DNA from 4 places in the Ornithinibacillus bavariensis genome. Region 2 is predicted to be linked to each of the others. Evidence: riboswitches for the same ligand, from Rfam matches in the RefSeq annotation. Region 2 holds a riboswitch; each other region holds the start of a gene.
What was found. A riboswitch is a leader RNA that binds a small molecule or an ion and turns the genes downstream of it on or off. The one in region 2 is predicted to bind S-adenosylmethionine.
Positions count from the first base shown of each region.

Region 1 (5,743 bases), on a different contig from region 2:
ATATCTAAGTTCTTAGGATTCTCCACAATTTTTGATGGATCTCCAAACAGTCCAAAGTCAGCTGATAATTTAATTAATCCTGCAGATTCAAGTAGCTTCAATGCCCGTGCTTGGTTGGATGGGTCATCTGGAATTGCTATGCGTGCACCTTCTTCAATTTCGTTAATATCTTTAATTTTCTCTGAATAAATTCCCATTGGTGCAATAATAGTTGGACCAATCGGTAATAAGTCTACATTGTTTTCTTTATTAAATTGACTTAAGAATGCAATATGCTGGAAGGAATTAATATCAATATCTCCATCCGCCAATGCTTGGTTTGGAAGTGTGTAATCTGAGAACTCCACAAGCTCAATCTCAATCCCTTCTGCCTTTGCCTTCTTCTGAATCAGTGGCCATACTTCCCCATCTGTTCCTGTAACACCAATCTTAACAACTTTTGTTTTCTCGCCTTTTCCAGATGTATCACTACTACAAGCAGCTAGTGATACTACTGTGATAATCGCTAGTAAAAAAATGATTAATTTTTTCATCTTTTGTTCTCCTCGCTTTCTACCTGTTCCCTAACGTCTCATAATCTTTCTAGAAATAGTGTTACCAAGCCATTGTGCCAGCTGTACCAGTATGATTAGGATAATAACCGTAACAAGCATGACACTTCCATCAAAGCGCTGATAGCCATAGGTCATTGCAACATGGCCAAGACCTCCACCGCCAACTGTTCCCGCCATAGCTGAGAAGTCTATTAAACTAACTGTCACAAATGTTAAACCTAGAATTAGTGGGCCAAGTGCCTCTGGTATCAACACGGTATAAATAATTTGGAATGGACTTGCTCCCATCGCTTTGGCGGCTTCCACAACACCAGGGTCAATACTTACCAAGTTATTCTCTACAATCCGAGCAATCCCAAAAGAGGCGGCTATTGTCATCGGGAAAATCGCAGCCCAGGTTCCAATTGTTGTACCTACTACCAATCTAGTTAATGGGCTAATCGCGACTAAAAATATAATGAATGGAATTGGTCGAATGATATTTATGAAAATGTTCATGATTTGAAATACAAGCTGATTTTCTAAAATGTTCCCTTTTCGTGTTACGTATAGTAATAATCCAAAACCTATTCCTAGAATGGAGCCAAAGATTAGTGTCAAGATAACCATAAAGATTGTTTCACCTGTTGATTCCAAAATCCTTGGCCAAAATGTTGTCCAATCAACCCGCATCAAGTTCTACCTCCTCTACATCTACGATAGATTGCAGTTCTATCATTGCTGATTCAATCGCATCCGCATTGCCTTCAAAAGAAATTAGCAAATTACCAAATAACCTTTCCTGTAATTCACGTATGTAGCCATGTACAATATTGAAGTCGACACTGTATTTTTGCGTTATTTGTGAAAGGACGGGGGCATTTGTAATCTCTCCCTTGAAAGTGACACGATAAAGCCTCTTGCCACCCTTTTCCCTCCATTCCCTTAGTAATTTAGCAGAAGGTAAATCATTCTCTACGGATTTGATGAACCGCTTCGTTGTTGGGTGTTTGGGATTTGTAAATGTATCAAAGACAGAACCGACTTCAATGACTTCCCCTTCTTCCATGACGGCGACCCGGTCACAAATAGATTGAATAACATGCATTTCATGTGTAATTAATAAAACCGTTATTCCAAGTTCATGATTTACCTTTTTTAAAAGACGAAGAATATCACTTGTTGTATCCGGATCCAGTGCTGATGTTGCTTCATCACATATTAATATATCTGGTGACGTAGCAAGTGCCCGAGCAATCCCCACACGTTGCTTTTGACCACCAGAGAGCTGCTCTGGATAATCATTTGCTTTATCGGTAAGCCCAACAAAACTCAGTAGCTCCGAAACTCGCTCATTTATTTCTTTTTTAGGGATTCCGGCTAGCTTCAACGGATAAGCCACATTTCCCGCTACAGTACGTGAGGAAAACAAATTGAAGTTCTGAAAGATCATTCCTATTTTTCGCCGTAGCTTTCGTAGTTCTTTCTTAGGTAGTGTAGCAAGATCTACACCTTGGATCTGAATAGCCCCAGATGTTGGTTGCTCAAGCAGATTGACTAGCCGAAGTAATGTACTCTTTCCGGCACCACTAAAGCCAATAATGCCAAATATTTCTCCCTGCTCAATTGCAAGCGACACTCCTTTTACCGCATTCACCTCCCGCTTTCCGAGCCGGAATGTCTTAGAAGCGTTTTTAAATTCGATCATAGTCTGCTCCTCCTCGCAAATAGTTAATTCTCTGCAGCCAATAGTCGCAACCATCTAACTTCCCAGTATTCGAACGAAAAAAGCCTTCTAATTTCTCATCAAAAATAGAGAAATTAGAAGGCTTTATAAATTAAAACCATCTCCGTTCTCATCTTTCAAATGCAATATGGGTTGCATTTGTAGGATTTGGCACAGTGTTCATTTTCATGAATCTGTTGCCGAGACTTCATTGGGCCTATTCCCTCAATCTCTCTTGATAAGAAGTGATGTTACTATTTAATTGTTTGCAAGAATTATATATCACTATATTCCCAATTTGAAATACTGTCAATACCTTTTATTATTTTCTATACAATTAATTTTATTTTCATGATTATGACAGATTGAATTAATGTTATTCGAGCTTTATGTTAAAATTAATAAATAAACCCTACCAACCTTCCACTATAGTAGAAGGTTGGTAGGTAAATTTAAGATAAACAACTAGACCTTAAAAGGTTTAAACATCATGGAGGAATGATTTAACAAATGAAAAAACGAACTAAAATTCTATTATTCAACGCCACTTTCATTATTCTAGTAGGATGTGCAAATAATCCAACTAAAAACGAAACCGTTCATACAGAGGAAAGTATTCCATCAAGTACGGTAGGGGAAGCATACGGTAATGATTCTTCTGACACCTCCAATGTAGCGTCGATTGGTACAGATAGCAATACTTCTGAAAATGGGGACGTAAGTGGAGGTCATACGGAAGAAAACAACCCACTATCCGAATACTCTAATGAACAAATCGAATATGCAAGAGTTTGGTTACAGCTTGGTCCAAATCAAGAAATAGACAATTTATATGTCCAACATATACCAGCTGGAACACCTCTCAATCCTGATGATGAGACTAGTGCTAATTATCCTGTGGATGTTATTCAGTTGGCTGGTTCTCGATTAGTCGATGGTTCTGTAACGTATAGTGGGAATGGCGATGGAACGATCAATATTTACAATGTACCAATTCGCTGGGATGGCCAATATCCTGCTGGTGAAGACTTCTACACAGATATTATTAACAATACAAAGCTTGTTTATATTGATCCAGCTGAAGATGATAACATCGTTGAGCTAATAAGAAAGCAAATTATTAATTAAACCAAATATAAGCATACATAGATCAAATAGGTGATAAGGAGGAAGCGAATATGAGTAATAAAAAGATGTTGTCACTAGAACAGCAGGAAGGATTATTTAGAGTATTGAATGCTCGTTTTGAGAAACATAGGAATCGCCATGAAGATATAGAGTGGGAAAAAGTCCAAGCAAAGCTAGAAGCGAATCCTAGTAAAATGTGGTCCCTATTTGAAATGGAAAGAACTGGCGGTGAACCTGATGTTGTTGGTTATGATCAGGATAAGGACGAATACATTTTTTATGATTGTTCTGCTGAAAGTCCTAAAGGTCGCAGAAGTATTTGCTACGACAGAGAAGCACTGGAGGCTAGAAAAAAACATAAACCGGAAAACAGCGCTATGGACATGGCAACAGAAATGGGAATTGAACTCTTAACGGAAGACCAATATAGAAAGCTACAGAAACTTGGAAACTTCGATATGAAAACATCTAGCTGGATAAAAACACCTGCTGAAATTAGAAAGCTTGGCGGCGCACTTTTTTGTGATTATCGCTATGAACATGTCTTTGTCTATCACAATGGTGCGGATTCATACTATGGTGCTAGAGGGTTCCGTGGTTCATTAACCGTATAATTTAATAGATAGTCATATAAAGAAGAAACACTACAGGTGAGCTTAATTTCATTGTTTAGCTATCAAAGTTTTAGAGAAAGAATGAAATTCACAGTTGTATAAAGGGGGATGATTTAAGTTTAGCAATAGCTAAATAAATCATCCCCCTTGTACTTAATTGGAGTCAATATAATTAAGAATTATCGGCTGATTCTCCTCCATTGTCGCTTTGTATAAACTAATATTTCCAACAGTAGGTTTTGAAGCATCAGAGTGAACCTCAAAGTTTTCTTTTAATGCGATTGTCCATACTGCTTCATTATCTTTCTTTAGAACGATTGCTAGTGTACCAAATTGCTCCAAATTCTCCCATGAGAACAATTCAGATTCATTACCTACCGTAACATTTATTCCATCTGGACCACTTGTCACTGTGACATTATCTCCTTGCCAAACACCGTGTATCTCTGCTCCTACGTAATAATAGGATAATCCGCCCTTACGATCGCCATACGTCCCTACAAATTGTTGAATGTCACCATTTTTATCCTTATAGGTTAGAACTGCTATATCCTTAGCCAGCCACTTTACTTTATTGTTTCCATTTATCTTATTTTCCAAGACTTCTTTAGGACGAGCGAGAATACCATAATACGGGCGATAATAGATTGCTTCCCCACTTTGGACATTTTCCTTTACCGAGAATATTTTACTCAAGCTTGGTGATATGCTTGTTATATTTCTAATTTGTTGATTGCTATTTTCAAGTAGGACAATATTCGTAAGAAAGAAGATAACTCCAATACTAGCAATAATAACTTGATGGCTATTTTTCAGTTTAAGTAAAACTAGCAGCGCTACCGCTAAAAAAACGACAAATAAAAGATTAATCATATAAAATATACGGTTATCAATATACTCCACTTGATAGCGCACATGTAAAAAGAGGAATCCCATTTGTAAGCAAAAAAATCCGATTGCAATTAGAAAAAGCGTCCAGCCGACTATTTTTTTCCATTTTGCCCTATCCTTCATCCGGTTCTACCTCCTGCAAAAACTCCCATGTTAGACCATTATCCTTTGAAATAAATTTTCCTTTTACTAATCCACCTTCATAATCACCATTTGGCCCTTGATTTACTAGAACAGCCAGGTGGTCTTCCTCAATAAATGGAGCTTCCGCTTGAACAAACACTTTTCCGTACGGAGCGGGAATACTTAAACGAGCATGCCTCCAAACCTTTCCTCCATCCTGTGTCACATAGACATCTGGTGCTTCTGGATTAATGGTTCCATAGGATAGAAACCCTGTCTTCTCATCCACAAAGCTACCGAATGCAATCATCCTAGTAGTTGGAGGATCTTCAGTTTTCGTCCAGGTTTTACCACTATCGAAGGTTAGGAATACTGTTGAATACTCTTGAGACATTGTACGATCACCTGATACGATTACATATCCAAAGCTATCATTTAGAAACGCAATCTTTCGAAAACGAAGCTCTGGAAATTCCTCAGCTATTACACTATCTTGCCATGTATTCCCCTGATCAGTAGTATATTTCATGTTTAGCCCAACTTGCTTATATAGAAATGCTAAACGCTCTTCCGATAAAACATAGCTACCTTCAATCAATTCCTGTTTGTTCCCTTGATACTCTCCATTGAACAATAAATTTTTATCCACTGGGACTTTTATCCAATCCTTCCCCTTATTGTATGTAATAGTTAGTTCATCATTTTGTAAACTATAACTAATTGGGTCA
Region 1 is NZ_JBNPWZ010000004.1:214,498-220,240, reverse strand. It holds gene HNR27_RS09865 (MetQ/NlpA family ABC transporter substrate-binding protein) at 1-533, opposite strand, end outside; gene HNR27_RS09860 (methionine ABC transporter permease) at 564-1,226, opposite strand; gene HNR27_RS09855 (methionine ABC transporter ATP-binding protein) at 1,216-2,241, opposite strand; SAM riboswitch class I at 2,387-2,504, opposite strand; gene HNR27_RS09850 (hypothetical protein) at 2,770-3,387, shown strand; gene HNR27_RS09845 (DUF4256 domain-containing protein) at 3,438-4,001, shown strand; gene HNR27_RS09840 (hypothetical protein) at 4,155-5,015, opposite strand; gene HNR27_RS09835 (WD40/YVTN/BNR-like repeat-containing protein) at 5,005-5,743, opposite strand, start outside.
Region 1: another riboswitch for S-adenosylmethionine. It lies ahead of HNR27_RS09855 (methionine ABC transporter ATP-binding protein); the one in region 2 lies ahead of HNR27_RS03470 (methionine ABC transporter ATP-binding protein).

Region 2 (5,743 bases):
CCGGAAATAATGTCAAATAGAGCAAACATTCCACATAAGCAATTAATAGCATGTTAATGATTTCTCGGTAAACCTTTACATGCTTTTTTTTCTGTATTAGACGGATGAAAGCATAGACTAGTAATGTGATCAGAATTAATAGAACAGGGATATCGTTAATATATTTCATAATAGCTCCTTCGAAGAATTTATCGCAGGTTAACTGGCTGTAGGACCCTTTATCAAGAATTCGCAAGAAATAGAGAATAATAAGTGGGGGTCGGGTAGCACGTCAAACGCCGGATTCGTTCAACTAACATAAAGTGGGGGAGAAATAGAAACCCTGCTGTATGAAGTTTCACTCTATACATAAATTATAATAGACTTCTAGCTTTATCATCAAGTGTGGTTAAGTAAAAATAGGATGAAATACGGAAGTTTTATGAGAATTGCTTAGGTAACCATACATCTTCCTGAAGTCTATACGGAAAATCCTGAAGTTTCCCACCAACTCACTGAAGTTTACGATAATCAAGCTATAGAACCAGCATTTACCTTATAATTCTTTTCTATAAATGGTAAAATAGCCTTAGCAAAGGAGGGGAATCTTTTGGCACTTACATTCTATTGGTATCCGAACTGTGGTACTTGTAAAAATGCTAAGAAAATTCTAGATGAGCATAACATTGACTATAGCAGCATACATATTGTGGAAGAAACACCTTCTAAAGAGGTTCTATTGGATTTAATTGAAAAAAGTGGTTTGCCTGCTAAAAAGTTTTTCAATACGAGTGGAGTTAAATACCGTGAATTAAATATTAAAGAAAAAATTCAAGATGCTTCTGTAGAGGAAATGGCAGAGATATTGGCTTCTGATGGAATGCTCATTAAACGACCAATTGTTACAGATGGCAATGCTGTAACGGTTGGATTTAAGGAAGAAGAATTTCGTCAAAAATGGGCGGAAAAATAAGTATAAATACTAGCGCAAAATAATTATAGCTTGTATAGTTAATATACAATCAAATATTTTTCGGAGGGATCTTGAATGAGCTTACCAAACGATCTTCTTTATTCAAAAGAACATGAGTGGGTTAAAAGAGAAGGAAATGTAGTACGAATTGGAATAACGGATTTTGCTCAAGATGAGTTAGGTGATATTGTATTCGTTGAGCTTCCAGAGGTTGGCGATGAAATTTCTGTGAACGAGCCATTTGGTAGTGTAGAATCTGTTAAAACAGTTTCAGAGTTATATGCACCTGTAAGTGGAAAAGTTGTGGAAGTTAATTCTGAGCTTGAGGACAGCCCTGAGCTTGTTAACGAATCTCCATATGAAAATGCATGGATGATTGTAGTAGAGCTTTCAAATGAAGCAGAAATTAATGAGCTACTTTCACCAGAAGCATATAAAGAAGTTATTGAGCAAGACTAATAGTATGCAATAAAGCTGACTCCTGTTCTTAGAAGCGGAGTCAGCTTTTCATTACAATTGTGTTTTACCCAGAGGCGCCATTCTTAAAGGGGGATCTATTATGATTTCACAGGATTGTGTCATTATTGTAGAAGGACTGACAGATAAGAAGCAGCTTGAAAAAGTGATTGATGATCAAGTTACGATTATATGTACGAATGGAACGTTTGATATTGAGCGCTTTGATGAACTGTTAGAAACCTATCAATTGGATGAAAAGGATGTATTTATTTTAGTCGATGAGGATAAGTCTGGATTAAAATTAAGAAAGCAACTCGCATCGGAGCTTCCACACGCCGATCATATTTATGTTAGTAGTGAATATCGAGAGGTTGCTGCCACTCCGGAACGTATTTTAGCAATGCTTCTACTTGGTAAGCACATTGCAGTAAACCCTCAATATTTGGCATAGTTTTTGGAGTAGGTGATTTTTTGCAGGAAATAACTACAGCGGAAATACAAGAATCGGACTATTTGTTATATATCTATACACCATTTTGTGGAACCTGTCATGTTGCAAGGACCATGCTAGAAAAGATTGAGGATGTTCATAAGGAAACTATCTTCTATGAAATGAATGCATCACTTCAACCAGAATTTATGCAACAATATCAGGTTGAAAGTGTGCCATGCTTATTAATTAAAAAGGGAGATAGGGTGCTAGAAAAAGTCTATGCATTTCAATCTATTGGCAATATATATAGTTATTTATACAAGCATTGTCCGGAGTTATTTACCGAAAAAAAATAAATTGTTTTTTAAAAACTATTGACACCTGTACATTACGGTGGTATAGTTTAATCTATCGAATTTAACAATTTTATATATTATATCTCTTATCCAGAGCGGTGGAGGGAAAGGCCCTATGAAACCGCGGCAACCTTCAAACATTCGTGTTTGAAAAAGGTGCTAATTCCTACAAAGCAAATTTGCTTTGAAAGATGAGAGAACGTGAAGATATAACATGATTACGTCTTTCTGTTCTCTTACAGAAAGGCGTTTTTTATTTTTGACAATGGACCTGTATGTATGGAAAGTTTTTACTTGGTGCAATAAGGGGACATTTTTGGTACATGATAAAAAGAAGGAGGGTCACCAATGATTTCAATTGATGGTCTTACGAAAATATTTCGTTTAAATAAAAAAGATATAACTGCTGTTGATCACCTAAGCCTATCTATTGAGGATGGGGAAATATTTGGAGTGATTGGCTATAGTGGCGCTGGAAAGAGTACATTTATCCGTCTTCTAAATCGGTTAGAAGAGCCAACCTCGGGAAAAGTTACCATACAAGGGAAAGAAATCACTTCGATGAAAAAATCTGAACTTCGTGTTGCTAGGCAAGATATTGGGATGGTTTTTCAGCATTTTAATCTACTCTGGTCTAGAACCGTAAGTGAAAATATTGCATTTCCACTAGAGATTGCAGGGGTACCTGCCGAAGAACGAGTAAGAAGAGTGAAGGAGCTAATTGATTTAGTTGGTCTTACTGGAAGAGAGAATTCCTATCCTTCTCAATTAAGTGGTGGACAAAAGCAGCGTGTTGGTATTGCGAGGGCGTTAGCGAATAAACCAAAAGTATTACTTTGTGATGAAGCAACATCAGCACTCGATCCAGAAACAACCAACTCCATCCTTGAGTTATTAGTAAATATCAATAAGAAGCTCGGCTTAACTATTATCTTAATAACACATGAAATGCATGTAATACGGAAGATATGTAACCGTGTTGCAGTAATGGAGGATGGGAAGATCGTTGAGCAAGGTGATGTATTAAACGTCTTTCTAAGGCCAGAACAGGACGTCACAAAGAAATTTGTAAAACAGGTAATGAGTAGTAGTGATGAAGAGGAATTAGAAAATTTCCTAGTTCATTATACGGGAGGAAAATTAGTTGAACTCACTTTTGTTGGGGAATCTACGAATCAGGCCTTAATTAGTACGATCTCTAAGAAATTTGAAATAGAGGTTAATATTCTCCAAGGAAAAATAACCCAGACACAAAGAGGCGCATATGGAAAATTAACTGTTCAGCTTCAGGGAGAAGATGCGGAAATTGCACATGCGATTTCATTTATTGAAAATGATACCTCAGTTCAATTGGAGGTGATACAGCATGCTAACTAATCTATTTCCAAATATAAAATTGGAGGATTTGTGGGAGGCAACTCTTGAAACCTTCTATATGACGAGCATATCCCTTATCGGCACCTTTATAATTGGTATCATTTTAGGATTATTGCTTTATTTAACTGCAAAAGGCGGCCTTTGGGAAAATAAAATATGCAATGTAATCGTTGGTGCAATTGTGAATGTATTTCGAGCAATACCTTTTATTATTTTAATTTTATTGCTATTCCCTTTCACAAAAATGCTCATCGGTACAGTCCGAGGTCCAAATGCTGCATTACCAGCTTTAATTATTGGAGCAGCGCCGTTTTATGCAAGATTAGTAGAAATAGCATTAAAGGAAGTATCAAAAGGTGTTGTGGAAGCAGCACTGGCTATGGGAGCAAAGACGAAAACCATTATCTTCAAGGTTCTACTTCCAGAATCATTGCCTGCCTTAATTTCAGGAATAACTGTTACTGCGATTGCTCTAATTGGTTATACAGCGATGGCAGGTGTTATTGGAGCAGGTGGTCTAGGAAATTACGCCCATTACTTTGGATTTATGCGAAGAGATTTTGATGTTGTTTTTGTGTGCACGATAGCTATTGTTATTATTGTTTTTGTATTTCAATTCATTGGAGACTTTATCTCTAATAAAGTGGATAAACGATAATTTAGAAGATACGGCCATTGCCGATATTCATATACAACATATAAGAGGAGAGTATACAAATGAAAAAAATTATAGCGCTAGTATCATTATTATTAATTGTACTTTTAGCAGCATGTGGGGGAGAAAAAGATTCTAACGGAAAAAATGCAGAAGGTAAAGAGTCTAATGTATTAGTAGTTGGGGCATCTAGTGTTCCACATGCTGAGATTTTGGAAAAGGCGAAGCCAATTCTTGAAGAAAAAGGTATTACAATTAAAATTGAGCCATACGAAGACTATATACTCCCGAATGACGACCTTGAAAATGGTACATTGGATGCCAACTTTTTTCAACATATACCATATTTAAAGGATACAGTTGAGAAAACAGGCTATGATTTAGACTATGTTGCAGGAATTCATATTGAACCAATGGGAGTATATTCAAAGGAAATTAGTAACATAGATGATATCCCTAACGGAACAGAGGTTTTATTAAGTAACTCGGTACCAGATCATGGTCGAATACTTACGTTATTTGAAGCTAATGGATTGATTAAATTAGACGAAAATGTTGATAAATCAAAAGCAACGATTGACGATATTGTCGAAAATCCAAAAGAACTAAAATTCTCCCCTGATTATGCAGCTGAGCTACTTCCTGAGTTGTATGAGTCTGAAGATGATACACTAGTTGTTATTAATACGAACTTTGCACTACAAGCAGGATTAGACCCTCAAAAGGACTCTGTATTTATTGAGGATGGGGATTCACCGTATGTAAACGTAATTGCGGTACGTTCAGAGGACAAAAATAATGAAAACATGAAAACATTAGTAGAAGTACTCCAGTCCAAAGAAATCCAGGATTTCATTCTTGAAAAATATAAGGGTGCAGTAGTACCAGTTGGTGGAGAAAGCAAATAAGAATATGTAAAATAAAAGACCAAATCCTTCTATATAGGACTTGGTCTTTTCTTTTTATCCAATCGCTTTATTTATTTTTGTTAGTAGCCGGTTTTTCCTTTTTACTATTTTCTAAAATACTTTTCAATTCATTTATATCTTCCACAGTTAGGGAATCTTCTTCCATAAATTGGACTAGGAGTGACTTAAGTGTGCCTCCATAGATTCGTTTAATAAAAGACTTTGCTTCTGCTTGTTGACATTCGTCCTGAGAGTAGAGTGGAAAAAAGGTATACACTTTTTGATCTTTATGAACGCCTACAACATTTTTTTGAACAAGACGATCCAACATCGTTCGAATCGTTTTGGGCTTCCAGTCGATTTTATCCTGTAGAGCTAGGATAACCTCATTTGCTGTTTGTGGGCTTTTTTTCCAAAGGATGTTCATAACTTCCCATTCGGCTTCAGAGATTCTAGGAACATTTTTAGACATCTATTATCTCCTCCTTCAAGAGCTGCGCATTTTTTTATCTGTAGATACCGAAATCCTTCAAAATTTCTAGTGTAATCTCTACTGCATTACTTCCATTTGAATTAATCTCATTTTGGATATTTGTTGCAAAT
Region 2 is NZ_JBNPWZ010000001.1:732,171-737,913, forward strand. It holds gene HNR27_RS03445 (VanZ family protein) at 1-169, opposite strand, end outside; gene HNR27_RS03450 (arsenate reductase family protein) at 590-952, shown strand; gene gcvH (glycine cleavage system protein GcvH) at 1,028-1,411, shown strand; gene HNR27_RS03460 (toprim domain-containing protein) at 1,512-1,862, shown strand; gene HNR27_RS03465 (thioredoxin family protein) at 1,883-2,200, shown strand; SAM riboswitch class I at 2,284-2,398, shown strand; gene HNR27_RS03470 (methionine ABC transporter ATP-binding protein) at 2,549-3,577, shown strand; gene HNR27_RS03475 (methionine ABC transporter permease) at 3,567-4,235, shown strand; gene HNR27_RS03480 (MetQ/NlpA family ABC transporter substrate-binding protein) at 4,295-5,140, shown strand; gene blaI (penicillinase repressor BlaI) at 5,208-5,612, opposite strand; gene HNR27_RS03490 (BlaR1 family beta-lactam sensor/signal transducer) at 5,647-5,743, opposite strand, start outside.

Region 3 (5,743 bases), 620 kb from region 2:
ACATATTTGCTATTCGTTGTCCGAGCTCATCATGACGTATAATATAGTATAAAAGATGTATATGGTCTTTAGCAGCTTCCATATCATTTAACAATGCCTGAAATTTTTCATTTCCATCTACAAATAGATCCACCTTATTATTCTGAGTAAAGATTGCAGCATCATTTCGCAAATGTAAATAATATAAATCCCGATACTCTGCTAGGTCATTAAAAATGAACTTATCATTTTCAATTGCTCTTATCTGAGACTGAACCTTTGCCTTTACGCCAAGCTTTGCCTTTGCGTCCCAAGTAAAAATACGCTTTCCACTTATTCTTCGTCCGAAAATTAAATATAGAAAAAAACCTACCACAGGGACAAATAAAAGAACCATTAACCATGCCCATGTTGCTGACGCATCTTTTCTTTCTAAGAATACTATTGAAAGTCCTAATGTAATATTAAAAATTATTAAAGCTAGAAATATATAGGGCATAATTTCCATGCTATTTACCCCTTTTAATCATAATAATGAAGCAATAAATGAAAGCTAAGGAAGGCATAAAATTGCCAATTTTTTCACTTTCTCTTTTTATTGAAACTTTCCTTTAGCTTACGTTGTGATAAAATCGATTATACAGAACAATTTGCTATATAATACTATAACAGAAGGGAGATGAAATCGTGAGTAAAAAACTATTTGCATTTGTGATTGGTGGAACTGGTATGCTAGAAGGGGTTTGTCAATGGCTGGTAGAGGAGGGCTATCATGTATATGTGGTACATCGTAAGCCGGAGAGTTTCAAATCCATGCAGGAAAAAAGTAAAAAACCAAATCAATTGCATTCGCTCACGGTTGACTATCATGATACACAGGCATTAAAGGGGAAGGTGCGAGAAGTAATAGACCAGCATGGAGGTTGCCCAGACTTAATTGTTAGTTGGATACATAACTCTGCGCCACTTGCATTATCAACGATTCTAAAAGAGGTAGAGACAAGAATAGAGCCATGGAAATTAATTCATGTTCAAGGAAGCTCTTCTTTCTTTGTAAAAGAAAACACGACTGTACCGGAAGCGTGTGAATACAGACGTGTTTATTTGGGATTTGTGCTTGAAGATGGCAGTTCAAGATGGCTTACACATGACGAAATCTCCAATGGTGTGATAAAAGTAATTAAACGAAACATTCCAGAAGCTATTATCGGGACTCTAAAGCCTTGGAGTATGCGTCCACATTAATTTTATTTAGTGCTTGCTCTAAATCATGCCAAATATCCTCCCATGCCTCTAGACCGACAGATAAGCGGATAAGCTGATCCGTGATGCCCATATCTCTCTGAGATTCTCCTGGAACCACTGCATGTGTCATGGTTGCTGGATGTTCAATAAGTGTTTCTGCATCCCCTAGAGACACTGCAATTTTCAAGAAGGATAGATTATTTAAAAAGCTTTGTGCATCTTTTTTGGTTCCTTTTATTTCAAATGAAATAACACCGCCACCTCGTCTCATTTGTTTTTTCATAATCGCATAATCTGATCGGGATTCATCATTCGGATAGTAAACCTCGGTCACATTAGGATGTGTTTTTAATCGTTTAAAAATTTCTTCTGCATTATCACTGTGCCGATCCATCCTAACAGGAAGTGTTTTTAGCCCACGTAATAAGAGCCACGCATCAAATGGGGATATGACTCCACCGATATCCTTCAAAGTCGTCATGGCGACCTCATCTAAAAATTCCTTTTTTCCTACGACAAGTCCTGCAATCACATCTCCATGTCCACCAATATATTTAGTCGCACTATGAAGCACCACATCACAGCCTAAATCTAGTGGATTTTGTAGATAAGGAGAAGCGAAGGTATTATCAACAACTACAGGAATTCCGTATTCCTTAGCAACACGTACCACCAGCTCGAGATCGATTAGCTTCATCGTTGGATTAATAGGTGTCTCTACATAAATGCATGCTGTTTCAGGCCTAATTTTGGAGCGGATATCTTCCTCTGTCTCCATTTGGGAAAAATCATGCGAGATATTATATTTTTCTTTCATCATGGTTAACAATCCGAATGTGCAGCCATACAATCCCGATGAACAAAGAATATGATCATTTGCTTTTGTTAACGCAATAAGAACTGCAGATACCGCCGCCATCCCAGAACCAAAAGCTAGACCTCTTTCGCCATTTTCTAGTGCTGCAATTCTATCTTCTAATACCTTTACTGTTGGATTTCCTAAACGTGAATAAATATAACCTTCTTCTTCTCCAGCAAATCGTCTTTCCCCTTGTTCTGCTGTTGCAAATGTGTAGGTAGAGGTTTGAAACAATGGTGTTGATAGGCTTCCTAACATGTCCTTTGAATCGTAGCCTTCATGAATAACAGATGTTTCCATATGTTTATAATGTCTTGCCATAAATTTCTCCTCCTCTTTTTTGTATCTAGTAATATCATATTCTATAATCCTAATTTATGAAAGCGTTTTCTTTATTGTTTCATTAGACATTTCAATGATTCCTAGAAACAGCTTCGAACAGGCTAGCTGTCTGTCTTATGCAATGCCTTTTCTTTGCCTTTTCAATTAATTAAATTTAAAATGAGTTTATTTATAAGAAATTTAAGAAAAAGAAGGTTTTAGAAATGGAACGGAATACGGATAAGATTGGTGTTTTGTATGCTACTTTTGCTTACATATTATGGGGCTTTCTACCAATTTATTGGAAGCTAATTGACCATATCTCAGCTGGTGAAATTTTAGCTCATCGTATTATTTGGTCTTTTGTTTTTATGGTTTTAGTTGTGCTTTTTGCAAGGAAATGGTCAGGGTTTATTGACGAGTGTAAGGCCATTCTTCACGATAAAAAGAAGCTAATAAGTATAACACTAGCGTCAATCGTTATTAGTTTAAACTGGCTTACCTATATTTGGGCAGTCAATAGTGATCATGTTATCCAGGCAAGCCTTGGCTACTATATCAACCCATTAGTCAGTATTCTACTTGCTATTATAGTTTTGAAGGAAAAACTGACAAGAAGTCAAACGCTATCCGTGATATTAGCCGGAGTAGGGGTATTATACCTCACCTTCAGCTATGGTGTTTTCCCATGGGTATCTATTTTTCTAGCGGTAACCTTTGCATTATATGGATTGTTTAAAAAGGTAGTAGACATTCCAGCCATGTTCGGATTAACCATTGAAACGATGATTGTGACACCTATTGCACTCATCTATTTATTAACACTACCGGAAAATGCATTCTCTTTTTCAGCCGGGTCTACACAGGATAACCTATTTCTAATGGGGGCAGGGATCGCAACTGCAATACCGTTACTAATGTTTGCAAGTGGTGCTAAACGTATTCCACTAGCTATGGTGGGATTTTTGCAATATATTGCTCCAACTATTATGTTAATCATTGGCGTTTTTGTGTATCATGAAACGTTCCAGACAGAGCACCTTATTTCCTTTGGATTTATATGGCTTGCCCTACTCATCTATTTAGGTTCCGTTTATCGGTTCCCTGTAAAGAAAATGAAAAGTTTGGACCAACAAAAATAATTATAAAATAAGTATTGACATATTATTTTAATGTCTATAATATATTATTCAATATACATTTTAATCTCTTATCAAGAGCGGTGGAGGGAATAGGCCCTATGAAGCCCGGCAACCTTAGGCGAAAGACAACTTTCCTTAAAAGGTGCTAAATCCTACAGGTCAAACAGATCTGGAAGATAAGAGGAGGAACGGCACTGTAATTTATGCGCCCTCTTCTTAGGAAGAGGGCTTTTTTATTTCCTCTCTCTTCCTCCAGACAACCAAAAAATAAGGAGGAATTTAATAATGACCAATTTTCATGTTGAACAACCTGAAACTACTCTATTACATGGTGGCCAGATTCCTGATCTGGCAACTGGTTCAAGAGCACTTCCAATCTATCAAACTACTTCATATGTTTTCCGCGACACAGAGCATGCGCAAAATTTATTTGCCTTAAAAGAACCTGGGAATATTTATACAAGGATTATGAACCCTACAGTTGATGCATTTGAAAAGCGAGTAGCCATTCTTGAGGATGGTACACAGGCAGTAGCAACGTCCTCTGGGATGGCAGCAATTACATTAGCTGTACTGAATCTAGCTGGTGCAGGTGATGAAATTATCGCTGATAGTAATTTATACGGCGGTACATACAATCTATTTGCTAAGACGTTACCAAAGTATGGCATCACAGTAAAGTTTGTTGATGGAACAAATCCTGAGGAAATCAGTAAAGAAATTACAGATAAAACCAAGGCTGTTTTTGCTGAAATAATTACCAACCCAAGCTTGAATGTATTTGATATAGAAAGAGCTGCGAGTATTTGCCATCAGCATCATATTCCACTCATCATCGATAATACCTTTGGTACACCGATACTTTCTAAGCCCTTAACATGGGGTGCAGATATCGTTGTGCATTCTGCGACAAAATGGATTGGCGGTCATGGTACTTCAATTGGTGGAGTTGTTGTAGACGGAGGGAGATTTGACTGGAATAATACGCGTTTTACAGAATTCACACAGCCAGACGAAAGCTATCATGGTATTCGCTATGCAGACCTTGGCCCCCTTGCATATGCAACCAAATTAAGAGTACAGCTTCTCCGTGATATCGGTGCCTGTTTAAGTCCACAAAATGCTTTTTTATTACTACAGGGATTGGAAACATTACATTTACGAATGGAACGCCATTGTATAAATGCTGAGCAGGTTGCCGCATATTTAGAAAGTCATCCCCAGGTCGAATGGGTAAACTATCCTGGCTTACCAAGCCATTCATCCCATGAGCTCGCAAAAAAATATTTACGAGGTGGCTTTGGTTCGATGATTACCTTTGGTATTGCAGGCGGCAGAGAAGCTGGACGTAAACTGATTGATTCGATAAGGCTTTGGTCCCATGTTGCAAATGTCGGTGATGCTAAATCACTAATTATTCATCCTGCATCCACAACACATCAGCAATTAAGTAGAGAGGATTTGAAGAAGAGTGGCGTCAGTGCGGAATTAATTCGCCTATCTGTCGGAATTGAAGCTATTGAAGATATTATCCAGGATTTAAACCAAGCGATTGCAATAGCAACGAATCAAGAAGAGAATACAAATACGGACGAAGATCCGATTATTCATTGGCTTCTCCACTCACCATTTGATAGAACTGACGGCATTCATAAAAAGGTAATTGCTTTTCCGGAATATTCAATATCACAAGTGGTTAGTACCAATATAGAAAAACTGAAGCTATATGGCTTTGATGTCCAAAACCTCAGTGACGCTGCTTGTGTAGATGCCGTAATTGTGAATGATGACAACCTTCCCCCTTCTGCAATTGAAGAACTTGTTAATAAACAAGTAAAAATACTATGGGTTGAAAAATCAAATGCGAACGACACCATTCTTCATCACTTGGAGGCCATAGGCATAAAGGTGATAACAAATCGTTCTTTATTGGAAGAGCTACTAAAAATTCGCGGGATAGAGAAACAACAAATACAAATGAGTTAACCCTTCTTGAGGAGTGGGTAAGTCGATGTCTAAGCAAACAAACTACCAAACTACTACAGGAACTGTAGCTATTGGTCCAATCCAATTAGAATCTGGGGAAACCCTAACACAGGCAGTCTTAGCATATGAATGGGTAGGTCCAGCCGATGCACCCGTCATTCTAGTCTGCCACGCATTAACGGGCAATCATATAACCGTAGGAAACCCGGAA
Region 3 is NZ_JBNPWZ010000001.1:111,963-117,705, reverse strand. It holds gene cls (cardiolipin synthase) at 1-487, opposite strand, end outside; gene HNR27_RS00535 (short-chain dehydrogenase) at 667-1,224, shown strand; gene megL (methionine gamma-lyase) at 1,184-2,404, opposite strand; gene rarD (EamA family transporter RarD) at 2,629-3,546, shown strand; SAM riboswitch class I at 3,612-3,729, shown strand; gene HNR27_RS00520 (O-acetylhomoserine aminocarboxypropyltransferase/cysteine synthase family protein) at 3,832-5,532, shown strand; gene metX (homoserine O-acetyltransferase MetX) at 5,558-5,743, shown strand, end outside.
Region 3: another riboswitch for S-adenosylmethionine. It lies ahead of HNR27_RS00520 (O-acetylhomoserine aminocarboxypropyltransferase/cysteine synthase family protein); the one in region 2 lies ahead of HNR27_RS03470 (methionine ABC transporter ATP-binding protein).

Region 4 (5,743 bases), on a different contig from region 2:
CATTTCATTCCCAAAGCTATACTGGTAGCTATTTAGAAAAGTAATGAATGCCATCAGAGTGTACCAATCAAGTCTAGTATTATTCTTTTTATGCTCGTATAGATGGCTATATAATATCCTACCAACAACAACAAGAATAATACCAAAACCTGCATGTACAACTAACTCATAGTCAACCAAATAATCATTCTCTGCAAATTTCATTACTGCTGCATACATAAATAATAATGGAATAATAGAAATTACATCCCATTTCATTCGATGTAATACCAGTAATACTAATGAACCGTAAAGCAATGTAATCATAAACAAATCTATTTCATACGGATAGGAAATATAGAAGCTTGCTATACCCACACTTGAGAAAGGAAGAAAGTAGTATACGATACGCTTTTTCCACACCTCATTGCAAATAAACCAACTAACTAGAAGAAGTACACTTATAATTAAGTACGTGTAAGGTATCCCTTCCCACCATTCTAATTTGGAAAATAGAAGAACCAATGAAATCCAAGCTGTTGTAAAACCTGCATACAGATACGTTTTAATTTGCCACTCAGTTCTTACCATTTTTACTGTTATGCCATATATCACAGTGGTGAGAAGAAAAGCCCACAATGAATCCGTACCAAGTAAGAATAAACTTATAAATAATGATATTGGAAGATAAATCTGTCCAACCCAATAATAAGCTTTCATTAGGCGCTGCTCTTGGTTTCTTATCGTTAGCCCTAAACCTAGTAGTGCAATAGCTCCAATTACAAATTCAAACCATTCGAATAGTGTTGGTATTTGGGTTAATTCTGTATGAAGTACCACTAACACACTAAAGTAAAATATTACCGAAATGCTACTCATGATATAGGGAATAGCAGCCCAATTTGTTTTCCGATAAAGAAGATAGGCCATTCCAATTCCACCTAAATAAATGAAAGCCCTAGTGATTGATTCTAACCCAAAACTTAAGCTGAATATAATGCCTAAACCATAAAAAATTTGTGCTGTATAAAAACTACTAGATGAAAAGTTTATCCACGAGCTCTTCTTCCATATGTAGCTTGCAGTAAGTACGAATAAACTACCAAATATTACGCCAACCACTTGAATAGGCTCTTCTATAAACATCGCATTAGTCGGTTTCATAAAATGAGCATGTATAGTGATAATAAACAGAGCTATTGAAACCGGATGAAGCCAAGGTGCAATTTTCTTCATTGCAACTCGATTTTCATAATGGTTCATGACAATTGCAGTCAATCCTAGAATGAAAAACATCAGACTCTGTATAAATTTTGTTGAATCCAGTAGTGCGATAAATAATGTGATGATTAGCATCAGTCCGCTAATGTCACGAGAACTTTCTTTTATAGGCTTCCATAGTGCTATATTAACAAAACACCCACCTACCAGATAGAAAAGAAATACAAATAGATAGAATGGAAATGTAATAGAATCATAATTAAACCAAAGCTTTCCTAATAACGCTAATTCGTATATGGCACTTACTAGAAAAATCGGACTTAAATACGTAAACAGCTTATTCTTAACGGTTGACGCAAGATAAGTAAAATTAAGAGCGATAATAATATAGGCTATCATTAATATGATGGAACCTACTCCAGCCCTTAGTAAAATTCCTTCCAAACTAATATACAAAAATGCCATTGCTGATACGACAGCACTTGTTATACGAAATATCTTATGCAAAGATCCAGAATCCTTGATAAGCTTCGGTAGTGCTAAAAAGATTACTCCAAGTAATGCATATGCAATCTCCCCTACCCCTTCAAGGATAGAGTTTTCTACAAGCTGATATGCTCCATAAATTAGCATTGCAGTAAAAACGAAATGGTAGGATCTATGATTACTAACAAAAATCATTGCAAAATAAATTACGGCTGTTAATAGCAAATTAAAACTATACATGACTTCAGAATCATAGAATACTAACATCAGCAAAGTAGAAAGGATAAGATTTGCTTGAATAAAAGGGATAAACTCCTTTAAAAATAATGTTAGTTTATGATGATTCTTAAATGTACGATAACCAAGAATTAGTAGTGCATTGTACAGCATAATACTGAAATAAAAACCATCAATTGGTAAATGTAGAGCAGCAATTACTAGTCCTACTAATACGCTCAGTGTGACATAGGAAAACCAAACGAACAATCGAGATGCTAGTTTTATTGCCAAGAAAGCATAAATCGGTAAGATCACTAATGTTCCGATCGCTCCGAATAGGTATTTACCCTCTCCAGAAAAAGACAAATAGCTACCAAATAGCTCGAAGTAACCTGCCGAAACTACGATTATTGGTAAAAACAAACTACCTAATACGATAAAAGCAAAGCCTGTTTTTTTAATATGCAATACCCTACTCGTTAACCATGCTAAGGTGTAAAATAAAACAGATACTGCTGCAATTAACCCTGTCTTTGTCCAATTCCCTAGCATTTCCCAAGTACTAGTTGCTAATACCAATCCGCCTAATAGTAGTAAAATTACACCAAGATTTAGCCCCCATGTAATGTTACGCTCTCTAACCTGTTTCGCAGTTAATTCTTTTTTAGACTTTATTACTGGTTGAGAAGGAACAGTTTGTTTTACTTCTTTCTGAAGTTCTTCCTTAGTCTGCGTAATACTATTCATCTGTGGCTTAGGTGCTTCCTTGGTCTGCCTAATACTATTCATCTGTGGCTTAGGTGCTTCCTGCTTTGGTATTTTCGTGTCCTGTTCAATCTGATTTCCTTTTGGCAGATTACTATAATATTTTGTATGTGAATTAACTACCTTTGCAGCAATATTTAATGATAAATATCTAGCTTTTACTAGTTTATTTAATTCTTCACGTACAATCTCCCTTTTCTCCTCTGGGCTCAGTTGTGTCATTGTTTCACCAACCTTATGTAAAAATTTTCTACATCCATCATAACAGTATATTGATTCTGATTCATCAACATTTTTATAATTTGCGAACTATAGGGTATTGACAATATAATAAAACATGTGTAAATTGATTTTAACAATTTTATATCGAAATATTTCTTATCCAGAGAGGTGGAGGGACTGGCCCTTTGAAGCCTCGGCAGCGGACTCATACGAGTACTGTGCCAATTCCAGAAGTGTAACGCTTGAAGATAAGAAGAGATAGATTCATGAAGTTTATTCACCTCTTCTTATTTTTAAGAAGAGGTTTTTTGTTTTAAAAAATATAGGATGAGGTGGTTAAGATGAGCTTTCAAGCTACAAATGAATTATTAAAAGTAATTGAAGTACTGAAAGAAAAAGAATGGGTAGATTTGACTCATACGTTTGGTCCTGAATCCCCACACTTCTCAGCTTTTGAATCAGCAGAGTTTAAAACTTTATTCACACATGATGAAGGATTCTTTGCCCAACAATTTACGTTTCCAGGTCAATATGGTACACATCTAGATGCACCTATACATTTTGTCCGAAATAAACGCTATCTTGAAGACCTGGAATTGAAGGAGCTTGTTTTACCACTCGTTGTCATTGATAGGTCAAAAGAAGCTTCTATGGATAATGATTACACACTTTCCGTAGCTGATGTTCTTGAATTCGAATCAACATACGGGCAAATTGAAGCAGGTAGCTTTGTTGCCTTAAGAACCGACTGGAGCAAGCGGTGGCCAAACCATGATTTGTTCAATAACAAAGACGAAAGTGGTGTTGCTCATGCACCAGGATGGGGACTAGATGCACTAAAGTTTCTATTCGAGGAAAGGAATATTAAAGCTGTTGGACATGAAACATTTGATACTGACTCTGCAATAGATTACAGAAAGAATGGTGCACTTTTAGGAGAGTATTATGTTCTAGAACAGGATACATATCAAGTGGAGCTACTAACTAACTTGGACAAATTACCTGCAAAAGGTGCAGTTATTTTTAATATTGTACCAAAGGCTAAAGAAGCATCAGGATTTCCTGTACGATCATTTGCTTTATTACCATAACATATAGAGAGAAGGAAAAAGAATGAGTGATAGATTAGTTAAAGTACCATTTCGGGCTGATCATGTTGGTAGTTTACTCCGTCCTGCAAATCTATTAAAGGCAAGAGAAGAGTTTAAAAATGGGATTATTACCAAAGATGAACTGCGAGAAATAGAGACTCAGGAGCTTAAACGAATTGTAGCAAAACAAATCGAGGTAGGACTCGAGCTTGTAACAGATGGTGAATTTCGCCGTTCTTGGTGGCATATTGATTTTCTTGAAAATTTAAATGGCCTGGAGGGGTATGTTCCTGAACGCGGAATACCCTTCCAAGGAATAGAAACCGAACCCTACGATGTCCGTAATATTGGAAAAATATCCTTTAACCATGAACACCCATTTTTAGAGGATTTCAAGGTTTTTAATGAAATTGTTGCAGGGCGAGCAGTGGCAAAACAAACAATACCTAGCCCGAACCAACTATTTCACCGAGGAATAAGAAATACAGCAATCTATCCTACAGTCGAAGAATATGCTAATGACATTATCCTAGCTTATCGTGATGCACTAAAAGCTTTCTATGATATTGGTGTACGTTACCTACAGTTAGATGATGTTTATATTGCAGGCTTAAATGCTGAAAGTTTAGTAGCTTATGAGCCCGGTCTCACACGTGAAGAATTAATTGATTTAGCGCTCCGAGTCGTCAATGGCGTATTAGAGGGTAAGCCTGACGATCTTTACGTGACCACCCATTTATGTCGGGGAAATTATGAATCCAGGTGGGCGTTCGAAGGAAGCTATGCACATATTGCCCCTACTTTGTTTGCTAAAGAAAGGGTAAGTGGATTTTTCTTAGAATATGATGACCATCGCTCGGGTGATTTTAAGCCATTAGAGCATATCCCAGCTGGCGGTGCTCAAGTAGTATTAGGACTTGTTACTTCAAAGTTTGGAGAATTAGAGGATAAAGAGACGATTAAAAAACGCATCCTAGAAGCAGCCCAATATGTTCCGCTAGAGCAATTATCACTTAGTCCGCAATGTGGATTCTCTTCCACACATCATGGAAATAAATTAACCGAGGAACAGCAATGGAATAAATTAAAGTTTATTGCTGAAATTGCCAAGGAAGTTTGGGGATAGACATTAGATTCATTATAAAAATACCAGGTCAAGAGAAATTGACCTGGTATTTAACAATCGTTATTTTGTTACTAATTCAAGCTCAACAGGAATAAACTCTTCTACTGTATCACCATTAATGATTTTGCCTGCAGCTTCAATTCCTTTTTCTCCAATTAATTTTGGTTGTTGAGCAATTGTTGCATCTAATCTTCCTTCTTCAACTGCTGCTACAGCGTCGTCCGTTGCATCAAAACCAACAACTACTACATTTTCAAGTAATCCTTTTGCTTCTAACGCCTCAAGTGCTCCAAGTGCCATTTCATCATTATGCGCAAATACGGCATGAATATCTTTTGTACTTTGAATAATATTTTCCATTACAGTTAAACCTTCTGTTCGATCAAAATTTGCTGTTTGATTAGCCACTACTTGTAGTCCTTCTGCATTATCCACAATATTATGGAAGCCCTCTCCACGTTCACGAGTAGCAGATGCTCCAGGAATACCCTCTAGTTCTACAATATTACCTGCATCACCTAGTTTTTCAGTGATGAATTTTCCTGCCATTTCTCCTCCAGCAACGTTATCAGAAGCAATGTGTGTAACCACCTCTCCACCATTTGCACTTCTATCAACCGTAATTACTGGAACA
Region 4 is NZ_JBNPWZ010000002.1:221,430-227,172, reverse strand. It holds gene HNR27_RS04985 (SCO7613 C-terminal domain-containing membrane protein) at 1-2,892, opposite strand, end outside; SAM riboswitch class I at 3,046-3,147, shown strand; gene HNR27_RS04980 (cyclase family protein) at 3,234-3,983, shown strand; gene HNR27_RS04975 (5-methyltetrahydropteroyltriglutamate--homocysteine S-methyltransferase) at 4,006-5,109, shown strand; gene rbsB (ribose ABC transporter substrate-binding protein RbsB) at 5,170-5,743, opposite strand, start outside.
Region 4: another riboswitch for S-adenosylmethionine. It lies ahead of HNR27_RS04980 (cyclase family protein); the one in region 2 lies ahead of HNR27_RS03470 (methionine ABC transporter ATP-binding protein).